Regions from separate parts of the Brevibacillus sp. FSL L8-0520 genome, predicted to be linked through region 1. Evidence: riboswitches for the same ligand, from Rfam matches in the RefSeq annotation. Region 1 holds a riboswitch; each other region holds the start of a gene.
The links. A riboswitch is a leader RNA that binds a small molecule or an ion and turns the genes downstream of it on or off. The one in region 1 is predicted to bind lysine.
Positions count from the first base shown of each region.

Region 2: it holds a riboswitch for lysine, as region 1 does, so the genes downstream of both, dapD (2,3,4,5-tetrahydropyridine-2,6-dicarboxylate N-acetyltransferase) here and NSQ24_RS08590 (aspartate kinase) in region 1, are expected to answer to the same signal.
Region 3: it holds a riboswitch for lysine, as region 1 does, so the genes downstream of both, NSQ24_RS06280 (amino acid permease) here and NSQ24_RS08590 (aspartate kinase) in region 1, are expected to answer to the same signal.

Region 1 is NZ_CP150171.1:1,710,673-1,714,835, forward strand. Features, by position in the region: gene uvrC (excinuclease ABC subunit UvrC) at 1-1,235, shown strand, start outside; lysine riboswitch at 1,330-1,517, shown strand; gene NSQ24_RS08590 (aspartate kinase) at 1,741-2,982, shown strand; gene NSQ24_RS08595 (DUF2507 domain-containing protein) at 3,164-3,610, opposite strand; gene NSQ24_RS08600 (succinate dehydrogenase cytochrome b558 subunit) at 4,012-4,163, shown strand, end outside.
Region 2 is NZ_CP150171.1:3,484,282-3,488,444, forward strand. Features, by position in the region: gene NSQ24_RS17370 (acetylornithine transaminase) at 1-917, opposite strand, end outside; gene dapD (2,3,4,5-tetrahydropyridine-2,6-dicarboxylate N-acetyltransferase) at 932-1,642, opposite strand; lysine riboswitch at 1,733-1,917, opposite strand; gene NSQ24_RS17380 (GNAT family protein) at 2,113-2,661, shown strand; gene NSQ24_RS17385 (EcsC family protein) at 2,787-3,599, opposite strand; gene NSQ24_RS17390 (hypothetical protein) at 3,607-3,819, opposite strand; gene NSQ24_RS17395 (DUF1284 domain-containing protein) at 3,875-4,163, opposite strand, start outside.
Region 3 is NZ_CP150171.1:1,201,258-1,205,420, reverse strand. Features, by position in the region: gene NSQ24_RS06285 (cadherin-like beta sandwich domain-containing protein) at 1-1,089, opposite strand, end outside; lysine riboswitch at 1,468-1,656, shown strand; gene NSQ24_RS06280 (amino acid permease) at 1,772-3,214, shown strand; gene NSQ24_RS06275 (aminotransferase) at 3,308-4,163, opposite strand, start outside.

The DNA of each region.
Region 1 (4,163 bases):
AGCGGCTGGTCGAGGAGATTGCCCGTTTTCTCGACGGCGGCCACGAGGAAATGAAAAAGCAGTTGACGGAGAAAATGCAGCAGGCGGCGGAGAATATGGAGTTTGAACGGGCCAAGGAGTACCGTGACCAGATCCGCAGCATCGAGGCGGTCATGGAGAAGCAAAAGGTGACCTTCACCGATACGGTCGACCGCGACATCATCGGATTTTCTGTAGAGAAAGGCTGGATGTGCGTCCAGGTTTTCTATATGAGGCAAGGCAAAATGATTGAGCGGGATACGACCTCTTTTCCTTACTACGGCGGCGAAAAAGAGGATTTCATGTCCTACGTCAGCCAGTTTTACTTTGACAAGCAGAATGCCCTCCCCCGGGAAATCCTGCTGCCGGAGGAAAGCGATCCGGAGCTGCTCGCCGAGTGGCTGGGCGTGAAGGTGCATGCGCCGAAGCGCGGCAAAAAGCGGGAGCTGGTGCAGATGGCCAGCGAGAATGCCCGCATTGCCCTGCAGGAGAAATTTGCGCTCATGTCCAAGGACGATGCCCGGACGATTCAGGCTGTGCACAATCTGGGCCATATTCTCGGGATCGGAACCCCGCACCGGATCGAAGCGTTTGACAACTCCAACATTCAGGGGACAGAGCCGGTCTCTGCGATGGTCGTGTTTACAGATGGACGCCCGGACAAAAAAGAGTACCGGAAATTCAAGATCAAAAGCGTCGAGGGGCCGGATGATTACGGCTCGATGCGCGAGGTAGTCCGGCGCCGGTACACGCGCCTGCTGAAGGAAAACCAGACGCTGCCCGACCTGATCGTAATTGACGGAGGCAAAGGACAGATCAGCGCTGCGATGGATGTGCTGGAAAATGAATTGGGGCTCTACATCCCGGTATGCGGTCTGGCCAAGGATGAAAAGCACAAGACTGCCCAGCTCCTCTACGGGAATCCGCCCGAGCCGGTCGAGCTGAAGCGGGACAGCTATGAGTTTTACCTGCTCCAGCGCGTGCAGGATGAGGTCCACCGATTTGCGATTACGTTTCACCGGCAGGCCCGGACAAAGACGATGCTCTCTTCCCAGTTGGACGACATTCCCGGCATCGGCGAAAAACGGCGCAAGCTTCTGTTCCAGCATTTTGGTTCGCTGAAAAAGATGAAAGAGGCGACTGTCGAGGATTTCAGGCAGCTCGGGATTGGCGACAAGCTGGCCCGGGAGATTATCGCCCATCTCAGGAAGATGTGAGCTGAGAAATTGTTCAAAATAATATTTGAACCGGTGCCTTTTGCGTGATATAATCCCTTTCAAACAGAATATGTAACCTCACTTCCCTTTATTGGAGTGAGGTAGAGGCGCGAAAACCATGAGTACCACCCTGAGATCGGGATCGTTGACGGGTAGCGGAAAGGGGGATTCGCCGAAGTACGGAGGGAAGACCCGCTTCCTTGCGTGCTGGGCCTGTGTTGAACAAATACAGGACTGTCATCCGAGCAATACCCCATTGCCGGATGGAGAGCTATCTCACGAGTCTGCTGCGTGTAGATGACAGGGGCTGTACTGTCATGCTTTGTGCCAGCGGCTTGCGTGGTCCAGGGAAGGAGGAACCGATATTGTCTATTACGTAGGCAACGGCAGGTATTTTCCTTGTCGTTGCCTTTTTTGATAAGGAAAAGACTCATGCAACGTTTCGTTTCGACAGAGAATATCCATAGAGACATTGGTCTATTCAAGGAAAAGGGAGAGAAGCCGCATGGGGTTGATCGTGCAGAAATACGGAGGGACCTCCGTTGGTAGCATTGAACGCATTTTTCGAGTAGCAGACCGGATTATTGAATATAAAAAAGCGGGCCATGATATGGTCATTGTCGTATCCGCGATGGGCAAGTCGACAGATGTGCTGGTGGATATGGCCAAACAAATTTCCGCCTACCCTTCGGAGCGCGAGATGGATATGCTCTTGGCGACAGGTGAACAGGTCTCCATCGCACTTTTGTCCATGGCTCTGCATCAGCGCGGCTATGACGCCATTTCTCTCACCGGCTGGCAGGCTGGTGTCACAACAGAAGCGATCCACAGCAAAGCGCGGATCACGGAAATCAAAACCGAGCGGATTCAAAAGGAACTGGCCCGGGGACGTGTCGTCATTGTGGCAGGGTTTCAAGGGGTCAGTGCCGAAGGAGAAATAACCACATTGGGACGAGGCGGTTCCGATACTTCTGCCGTAGCGCTTGCAGCCGGCCTGAATGCCGACAGATGCGAGATCTTTACGGATGTGGCCGGCGTGTATACGGCCGATCCGCGGGTCGTTCCGTCCGCGCAAAAGCTGGACAGTATCTCATATGACGAAATGCTGGAGCTGGCCAATCTGGGGGCCGGTGTTCTTCACCCGCGCTCTGTGGAAGCGGCCAAAACATACAAAGTGCGGCTCGTCGTCCGATCCAGTTTTACGGCTGAAGAAGGTACGTACGTAGAGGAGGTTGCCAATATGGAAACAGGAAGAGTAGTAAGCGGCGTGGCACATGATGAAGATGTGGCAAAACTGACGGTCGTGGGCATGCCTGCGCGAGTGGGAACCCTGTCCCGCCTCTTCAATACGCTGGCTGACAACCAGGTAAATGTAGACATCATTATCCAAAGCTCCTATGATGCGGACGTGACGAACATCTCGTTCACGGTGGCTGCCAGCGACCTGCCAAAAGCGCTGGAAACCCTCTCCTCCAATCAGGCAGAGCTTGGCTTTGAAAAAGTCGATCATGAAGAGGGCCTGACCAAGGTATCGATCGTCGGTGCCGGCATGGTGAACAATCCGGGGGTTGCCGCCGAGATGTTCCGCGTCTTGGCCGAGCAGGACATCACGATCAAAATGGTATCCACCTCCGACATCAAGGTTTCTTGCGTGATTCCCGCAGAACTTACGGAACTGGCAGTTCGCAGCTTGCATACGGCCTACGGCTTGGACGTAAGCGAAGAAGCCGTGGTGCACAGTTTGTAAGCACAACCACATACAAGAGTCGCCTCCCCCCTTTTCGTTGAAGAGGGGGGTTAAATATGACCGTCTGGCTGTTCATTGCAGCGAGGCGCATTTGATTCCATTTTCCTGTTTCTTCTATATAAATATAGGGAAGCTGATCCGGGACTTTTGTTCAGGTGATGGCACCAGAAGAATCACGCATTCAAACAGCCAAAGAGATCAAGACGCTCCCCTTCTCGGCCAGCTCCATTCGCACCTCCGGCTCCCTGCCCTGCCACCTGTTGACGGCTCCGGCAATGATTCCGCATTCCAGGGCCAGAGAGCGCAAAATTCGTTCAGGCGGCATGTATGAAAAAATCGTGTGCGTCAATCGATATCGATAATGACGCTCTCCCTCCTCCAGGACATCCAGCTTGCCGAGGCCCAGCCTGATAAAAGGCATGACGAGGCCCGCTGCGGACTGGATCGGAATCTGACGGCCAATGTCTTTTCCCAGCCAGTGGAGAATGGCTTGCTCGCTTTCTCCCAAAAGAGTGCTTGTCAGTTTTTCGCGAAGCAGATGATAGCCCAGGTAGGGCATGTGAATGCGTTCGATGTCGGTAATGACACGGGAGGGGAGCAGTGCCCCGAGTTGTTCCTGTTCTTTCACCGGGATGCCTCCTTTTCTAGCACAGGCGGCCGGTGCTTGTCCCTTTTTGCAAAGGTTTTGCACCGAGGCCTGCGAGAGAATGCGGTCTGGTTTGTTACTTGATATAGTAGTATGAGAAAGAGAAGCGGGATATGACAGATTCATAGAAAATAGCAAATTTTTTTAGTCCATTCTAAAAATAGAATTAGTCTATTCATTGTCTTGACGCTCTATAAAGACAGGAGTACAATTGGTTTTGGTCAACGTTTTGCCCAACTTTTTTCCGTATTCCGACACAATTTGCCACGCCCAGGGAGAAAGTCGCCCTTCGATTATGTGTAACCATGGTGGCAATGGGTTAGGATAGTGGAGAAAAGCTCTATGAAAAGGACGCGACATATAATTGAAAGGGGGACCACTGTATGGCGAAAGGCCATAGCTTTTTGAGTCACAGGCTTCACTCATTACTCGGTTTGTTCCCAGTCGGGCTGTTTCTCTTGTTCCACTTGACAGCGAACTATCAGGCAACCCGAGGACCGGAAGCGTTCAATGAGGTCGTAGGATTGATTGAACA
Region 2 (4,163 bases), 1.8 Mb from region 1:
TGCAATTGACTTTGGAACGCTGCGTCCAACAGTTCGTCCAGAACTGCATTCCCCAAGGCGGCAGAGAGCGGTGACGGCGCAAACGTGGTGCCGTGATCACCCGGCTTGAACAAGTCTTGCAGTTTTTCGCCTGCGATGACACCCCCGAGCGGAAGCCCGCCCCCTACTCCTTTGGCAAAAAGAATGAGGTCCGGTGTCACAGCAGCGTGTTGAAAAGCGAATAATTTGCCTGTCCGTCCCATTCCTGTCTGAATCTCATCCATTGCAAACAAAGTGCCTGTCGCCTGGCAGATCGCCGCCACTTCCTGCAAATAGCTTTCAGCCAGAGGGACGACACCGCCCGAGCCCAGCACCGGCTCCATCAAAACGGCAGCAGGACGGCGTTCCTCACAGACAGCGCGAAGCTGATCAATGTCTCCTGCCTTCAGCTCATAGACCGGAAAATCGGGCTGAGGAAAATCCTGATAGACGTGAGGCTGTCTGGTCAGGCGAAGAGCTCCCAATGTCCGGCCGTGAAAGCTGTTGGACAGAACCACGATGCCTGAGCGTCCCGTACCTTCGGCAGCCGTCCATTTGTGAATCAGCTTGATAGCCGCCTCGGTCGCTTCTGCTCCGGAATTGGTAAAGAAGACTTTCCCCGGGATGGTATGCTCGATCAGCCTCTGCGCCAGCTTGATCGCAGGGGGATTGAGGAAAATATTGGAGATGTGCAAAAATTGCTCCCCTTGCTCCCGCAGGGCCTGAATAATCCGCGGGTGAGAGTGGCCGAGCACGTTTACGGCAAGTCCGGTAAACAAATCGAGATATCCCTTGCCATTCGTGTCGTAGAGGTAATTTCCCTCGCCCTTGGCGATAGCGATCGGCAGTCTTTTGTACGTAGAGACGATGTATTGTTGATCAAGCGAACGCCAGTCCATGCCTACCCTCTCCCTTACAGCTGTCTCAGCTCCTGCTTGATCTCCGTCTTGGAGCGTGTCTTTTCGTCGATTTGCTTGATAATGCGTGCGGGCGTACCAGCTACTACCACATTCGGCGGAACGTCCTCGATAACGACAGCTCCTGCGGCTACAACGGAGCCTTTTCCGACGCGAACCCCTTCCAAAATGACCGCATTTGCTCCTACCACGACATCGTCTTCGATAACGACCGGAGACGCAGATGGCGGTTCGATCACGCCGGCAATGACAGCACCTGCGCCGATGTGGCAATTTTTCCCGATCGTTCCGCGTCCGCCGACGACGACGTTCATGTCGATCATGGTGCCTTCTCCGATGACGGCTCCGATGTTGATGGAAGCTCCCATCATGATGACGGCGTTGTTGCCGATGCTCACCTGGTCGCGAATGATTGCGCCTGGCTCAATGCGTGCCTGAATGTTTTTTGTATCCAAAAGCGGAATCGCAGAGTTGCGGCGGTCGCTCTCCACTACATAATCCGCGATTTTATCCGCATGCTGCTCCAGAACAGGCTGGATTTCCTTCCACTCCCCGAAAACGACTCCCGTGCCGCCGTTCAAAAAGGCTTTTGCGCTGGGACCGAAGTCGATGCCGTCCAAATCCCCTTTGAGGTATACCTTTACAGGCGTTTTCTTTTCGCTTTTTTGAATAAACGAGATAATTTCATTGGCATCCATCATGTTCACAGTACTTCTCCTCCACTTTTCTTGAAATGAATGTAGAAAAAGCAATGAGTGCAAACGCTATACTCATTGCTTTTTGATACCGGACAAGCAAACGTAAATAGCGCTCCATAAGAGAAACTTCTCCTATGACAGGATGATCATTATTCACGAGCACCCCAGCCCTGCCGCCAATGGGGATGCGGCCAGAACTTCGGCGCTTTGGCCTTTTCTCCTCTTCCCTTTCCCCATTCCTGATGAAAAGAAGTACTCATCCGCAGCGCGCCTCTATTTAGAAGGCAATATGCAATTGTTCAGCTTTACTTACCCTGTACTGTACCAAATTCCGTACCCGGTGGCAACTGTTGAATCGAGAGTGGGCCGCTCCTGCTGGACGGCATTGTCAGCGACTCCCTTTTCCCTCTTTTCAACAGTCCTGATTCATGCTAAACTTTCCATCCACCCTATATGTGAATAGGAGGCTGAACCTGAAGATGTTTGCACCTTCTGCGTTTCTTGTTCGTCCCTTGTCTGCAAGCGATGCCCCTGCCCTGGCCTCTTTGCGGCAACAAAACCACCAATTTCTGCAGCCTTTTGAACCCATCCGCCCCGCTTCTTTTTACACAATTGAAGCGCAGTACCAGCAGTTGGAGGAGGCAGAGCGAAGCTTTCGCGAAGGGACAGGCTATTCGTTCGGCATTTTCGTCGGCCCTGATCAAACCCTCGTCGGCCGCGTCAACCTCTCCAATATCGTGCGCGGAGCCTGGCAAAACGCTACACTCGGCTATTTCCTCGATCAATCTCATAACGGCAAAGGAATAATGACCAGAGCAGTAGGAGAAGTCATCCGATTTGCGTTTACCGAAGCAAAGCTTCACCGGGTTCAAGCTGCGGTCATGCCGCGCAATACAGGCTCGATCAAGGTTCTTGCGAAAAACCGATTTCGCGAAGAAGGACTGTCGCTTCGCTATTTGCAAATCAACGGTAAATGGGAGGATCACCTGATCTTTGCCATTACCGCCGAGGAGCTGGAGACGACGTAGGAGCGGCAGCATCACTTAATCTGGACGGTTGCAATTCAGAAAATCGGTTCAATAATTCGGTTCGGCGTTTGGCTGGGCAATTTGTTCGGCCGATTCGGCCATTTGGGCTTTTGTTCACACTACAGCTACGCCTCCGTGCCAAGCCGCTCGAGAATCCTTCTCTTGCGATACAGCATCATGCCCGTCTCCGCCACGTCACGGACAGACGAGCGATTCAGATAAGCGCCGAAGAGCATTCCCGCGACCGGTACGATCTGAAACAGCTTTTTCCACCCGAAATTTTCCGTGTAGGTCACCACTACCTCTCGCCAGCCCTGAAGCTGAGAGAGTACATCCCGCTCTTTGGAAGGATTGTCGAAAGAAGACAGCTCCTCCAGGATCGCCTGCTTTCCTACAATATCCGAGGAAGCGAACTGCAGACATTTGACAATAAACAGCCGCTCCCGCTTGTCCTGCGGATCATAGCCGTAGCAAATCGCCATCTCCTGCAGTACCTTTAGCGAGGTGCCCAGCAGCAGAGGAATGTCGATTGCAAGCGTAAAGATGCCGCCAAAGCCTGTGGTGGCTCCTTGTACGGCTGCAAAGGTGGCACGCGACTCGCTCAGCTCTGCGGCGATTTTATCCATTTGCGCGAGTGGACGCTGATTGATCGGAAGCGTTTCTAGCGACTGCTCGTCCTTCCTCGGGAACGCTTCCTGAAAGCGGGTGTGGATATCCCGCTCACGTACCAGGTACTTCCCTCCGTTCTCCAAAAAGGCAACCAGTTCGTCGACGGCTGTGCCAAGTTTGTCCCGCACCACGTTTGGCGTGATCCGGTCCAGAAAGACAAAGGGGAGGCGCCCAAGCTTTTCCCAAAACCACAGATCGTTCTGGTCTGATTCCCATTTCCTTACCTCATCCAACTTACGGGTTAGTGTCACTCGATCTTCAAGCTCCACGATCCGTTCAACCCCTTTGCCGTTTATCGCGTTTCGTCTGCTTGTTTACGAGGCATCGGGTCCGCAAGCATTCCTTTGCGAATGCTTCCAACTCCGAGAGTGAATCAAAACCCGAAAAATCCTCAATTTCTTTTACGACTCCCAGCTTGAGATGTTTCACTTTTCCTTCTTCCATGCGAAAGCCAAGTTTGTAGAGGATGCCCCACTCTTCCTCCGTCATTGCCGTTCCCTCCCTGATCTTTCTTTCCCAAATCCTCGAAGCACGTCAGAAAAAATTAGGAAGGTTCAGGGTTTTTTCCTTTGCGAAGCTCGGTTATTCCCTCCTTGCAGACACCGTAGGATAACCACGAGCACCCCTCGCATAAATGGGCCAAATCATCTGGGGATACTCTCTCGCGTGTCCTTTGCACGAGTTCCGACTTGAGATAAACCTCCCCTGGCGTGATTCCCAGGTGCCGAAACACATTTTGATCCAGCGTTTGGACATGCTCCTCCGAATCAGGAGCCGCTTCGCAGCGCGTCGATCCTTTATGAGGACAGACTTGACACGTTTCATCGAATCCT
Region 3 (4,163 bases), 510 kb from region 1:
CAGTGTCTCCCCTTTTACCGTCAGATTTTGCAGGTAGGCGTTGTCGCTTGGCTGCGGGGCGAGCTGAAAGTCCAGTATAGCGGTGTCTCCTGCCTCAAAGTTTTCAATCAGCTTGAGCTGCGGGATGTACCCGTCCTTGGCCGCTTCCACAGAGACCAGACCTGCGGGGACATCCTGGAGGATGTACTCGCCTTTCGCATTCGTCACTGCCGAAACAATTCCCCCGGCAGATACGACAGCACCCGCGAGCGGCTTGGGAGGCGAGCCCGAATCCGTAACCTTGCCTTTGATCGTACCGGTGTGCTTGTACTCTCCGAGATTGATCAGCAGCTTGACAAAATCGATGGCTGCACCGTCTCCGTACGGATTTCGCGTCGTCTTGTCATCGAGAAGGATGGTCAGGCTTCCGTCCTTCAAGAGCGGCAGGTATTCATCCGGAATTTGGACGCTGATCAGCTTTCCGATCGGCCCATGCTGGTTGAGCGAGTTGATAACGTTCTCCAGAAACGGCGCCCGGACGCCGTTCAGCTCGGCTGTATATTTGACCCGCCCCGGATACTTCCGCGGCTGATAGTCATTGATGAACATCTGGAGAATGGCCCCTTCGATCGGGGTGTTTTTCGTGTCAAAGGTTACCTTGATGGGAACGACCGGATTGGCTGTCTTGCTGTAATTGTTTCGGGTATAGCCGTCCGCCACATGATCATTGGCATCATTTTTGGGGTTCCGCAAATCCGGATATTGAAAGGAGCTGATCACCATCAGCTGGTCCGTTCCTGCCGGATCGGTCGGCTGGTGAGTTACTTTCGGATATGGGGCCCCTGTGCTTTTTCCCGAAAATGGATCGTAGCCGTTCGGCCAGCCTCCGCCCAGATTGTCGATATCCCCGACCCGGACCATCAGATCGGCCTCTGTCGTATCGTACTTTACGGCATACGGCTTGGACCAATCCCCGTTTAACGGATCGTTCGTGCGATTTACCGCCGACGCAGCCATAGCAGGACTGCTTGTCCATTCCAGCGAAAAACCGGTAAAGCAGATCAGAAATGCGAGGCACATCAAAAACAGTCGATGCAGACTCCGCTTCATGAAAACGGCTCACCTCTTTCCTTTATTTGCGTTCGAGCTATGCAGTGTCTTTGAAGGGAAGACATCTAACATTCCTAATTATGGTACTATTTTACCATGAATAAAGACTTAGATGACTAGATGGTTTTTGTAGCATCTGTTACACATTTTTTTGCAGCCTGCGATCCCATTAGCTGTCATATCCACACCATAATCTTCATACTGTCAGAGCATGGCCCTCTTTTCCTTCGTACCCTTCTCCAGCTTCGATAAACCAAAAATAATAGACCGTCGCGATGTCCCGGACCTCACTGCCACAAAATCACACTTGATTTTAAAGGAAAAACCCATATACTTGAACCATAACATAATCTCATAGCAATTATCCTCATCAGACACGATGAGGATAGAGGTCGCGGCTTTTATATTATTCTGTACGAGATCCAGAGAAGATTGATGACTCCAGAAGAAGGAAAAGCTGCCGAAGTCTGCCGTGTATTCTCTGTACACACAGGCTGGGGCTGTACCCGACAAGGGACAGAACTGTCACGTTTGCCAGCCGAGCAAGCGTGGTGTGCTATCTTCCGTGAAGGCTTGGTGGGGATTGGATCATACCGCCCTTTTGCCGTTTTTGGCTTGTGGTGGTATTTTTATTTCCGGCCTTCCTTCCCGCAAATCAAGAGAAAGGTCGTGTTTTTATTTTATGTCTTCCAATCAATTGCAACGCGGATTGAAAGCCCGTCACTTGACGATGATCGCCATCGGCGGATCGATCGGTACCGGACTTTTCCTGGCGAGCGGCGGCTCCATTCACTCTGCCGGTCCGGGCGGTGCTTTGGTTGCCTATATAGCGATCAGCCTGATGGTCTTTTTCCTGATGACGAGCCTCGGTGAGATGGCGGCGTTCATGCCGGTATCCGGCTCCTTCAGCACTTATGCGTCCAAATTTGTCGATCCGTCCCTCGGCTTCGCGCTCGGATGGAATTACTGGTACAACTGGGCGATCACGATTGCCGTCGAGCTTTCAGCCGGTGCGCTCATCATGAAATACTGGTTCCCGGACACGCCGTCCATTCTCTGGAGCGCGCTTTTCCTCGTCCTTATGTTTGGCTTAAATATGTTATCAGTAAAAGGATACGGCGAATCCGAATATTGGTTTTCCTTGATCAAAGTAAGTACGGTCATCATCTTTATCATCGTCGGCGTATTGATGATTTTTGGCATTATGGGCGGCGAAGCAGTCGGCTTCCACAACTTTACCAAGGGAGATGCGCCGTTCAGCGGCGGCTTTATGGCGATGCTCGGCGTCTTCATGATCGCCGGCTTTTCCTTCCAGGGAACCGAGCTGGTCGGGATTGCCGCAGGCGAGAGCGAGGACCCGGCCCGCAACATTCCGAAAGCCATCAAGCAAATCTTTTGGCGCATCCTGCTGTTCTATATTTTTGCGATCTTCGTCATCGGGATGCTGATCCCGTACGACAATCCGAATCTCATAAACAGCGACATTACGGACATTGCAGTCAGCCCGTTCACGCTGGTGTTTGAAAAAGCGGGGTTTGCCTTTGCCGCTTCTGTCATGAACGCCGTCATTTTGACATCCGTCCTCTCGGCGGGCAACTCCGGGATGTACGCGTCTACGCGGATGCTGTATGTTCTCGCCAAAGAAGGAAGAGCTCCCAAGCTTTTTGCCAAAGTGAACAGCCGCGGCGTGCCGACCAACGCCCTCCTGCTGACAACGCTTATCGGGATGTTTGCCTTTCTGTCCTCGCTGTTCGGGGATGGCACCGTCTACGTCTGGCTCTTGAATGCTTCCGGGATGTCCGGCTTTATCGCCTGGCTCGGGATTGCGGTGAGCCACTACCGCTTCCGCAAGGCGTATCTGGCACAAGGCTACGATCTGAAGCAACTGCCTTACCGGGCGAAATGGTTCCCGTTTGGACCGATCCTCGCCTTCATCATCTGCCTCATCGTCGTGCTTGGCCAAAACTACACCGCCTTTACCGGCGAGACGATCGACTGGGGCGGCGCACTTGTATCGTACATCGGCCTGCCGCTCTTCATCCTCGTCTGGCTGGGCTACAAATACACGAAAAAAACCAAGGTCGTTCCGCTGCACAAAGTGGATTTGACCAACGAGCAATCATAAGCGGCGGCTCTCCTGCTCTCCTGCAATGATGTGCTCACCATCCAACAGGCAAGGCCGGGATCAGCTCCCGGCCTTTTTCCATGCACGCCAATCTTATTTGGCAGAAACCTTTTGGACAAAACGTCCCATCCGCTCCAGCGCCTTTTGCAGCTGTTCCAGCGAAGTCGCATAGGAGCAGCGAATATGGCCCTTGCCGCAGTCGCCAAACACATCACCCGGCACCACTGCCACCTTTTCCTCCATCAGCAGGCGTTCGGCAAATTCGGCTGCCTCCAGGCCCGTAGAGCGAATGGAAGGAAACGCGTAGAAGGCTCCCTCCGACTCATGGCAGGCCAGGCCGATGTCCTGAAACCCTTGAACGACGAAGTTGCGGCGCTGACGGTAGCTCTCCACCATCCGCTCCATGTCTGCCTGTCCGTGACGCAGCGCTTCCAAGGCAGCCATCTGAGCCATTACCGGCGCGCACAGCATCGTGTACTGATGGATTTTCAGCATCCCCGCAAGCAGGTCGGGAGAAGCGCAGACATAGCCGAGCCGCCATCCCGTCATCGCAAATGCCTTGGAAAAGCCGGAAATCAAGATCGTCCGGTCCTTCATCCCCGGCAGAGCCGCGATGCTGTCGTGCATTCTTCCATAGGTCAGCTCGGCGTAAATCTCGTCGGAGATGACCAGCAGATCGTGCTTTTCAATCACCGGAAGCAGCTTGCTCCACTCCTCGGCAGTCATCGTGCTGCCCGTCGGGTTGTTCGGGTAGCAGAAGATAATCGCTTTGGTCCGCGGGCTGATGTGGGCTTCCAGCTCCTCCGGCGTCAGCTTGAATTGCTGCTCAGCGTTCGTCCGCAGGAAGACAGGCTCCCCGCCAGCCAGCCGGATAACCGGCTCGTATGATACGTAGCAGGGCTCTACGACCAGCACCTCGTCGCCCGGGTCGATGATGGCGCGCAGCGCG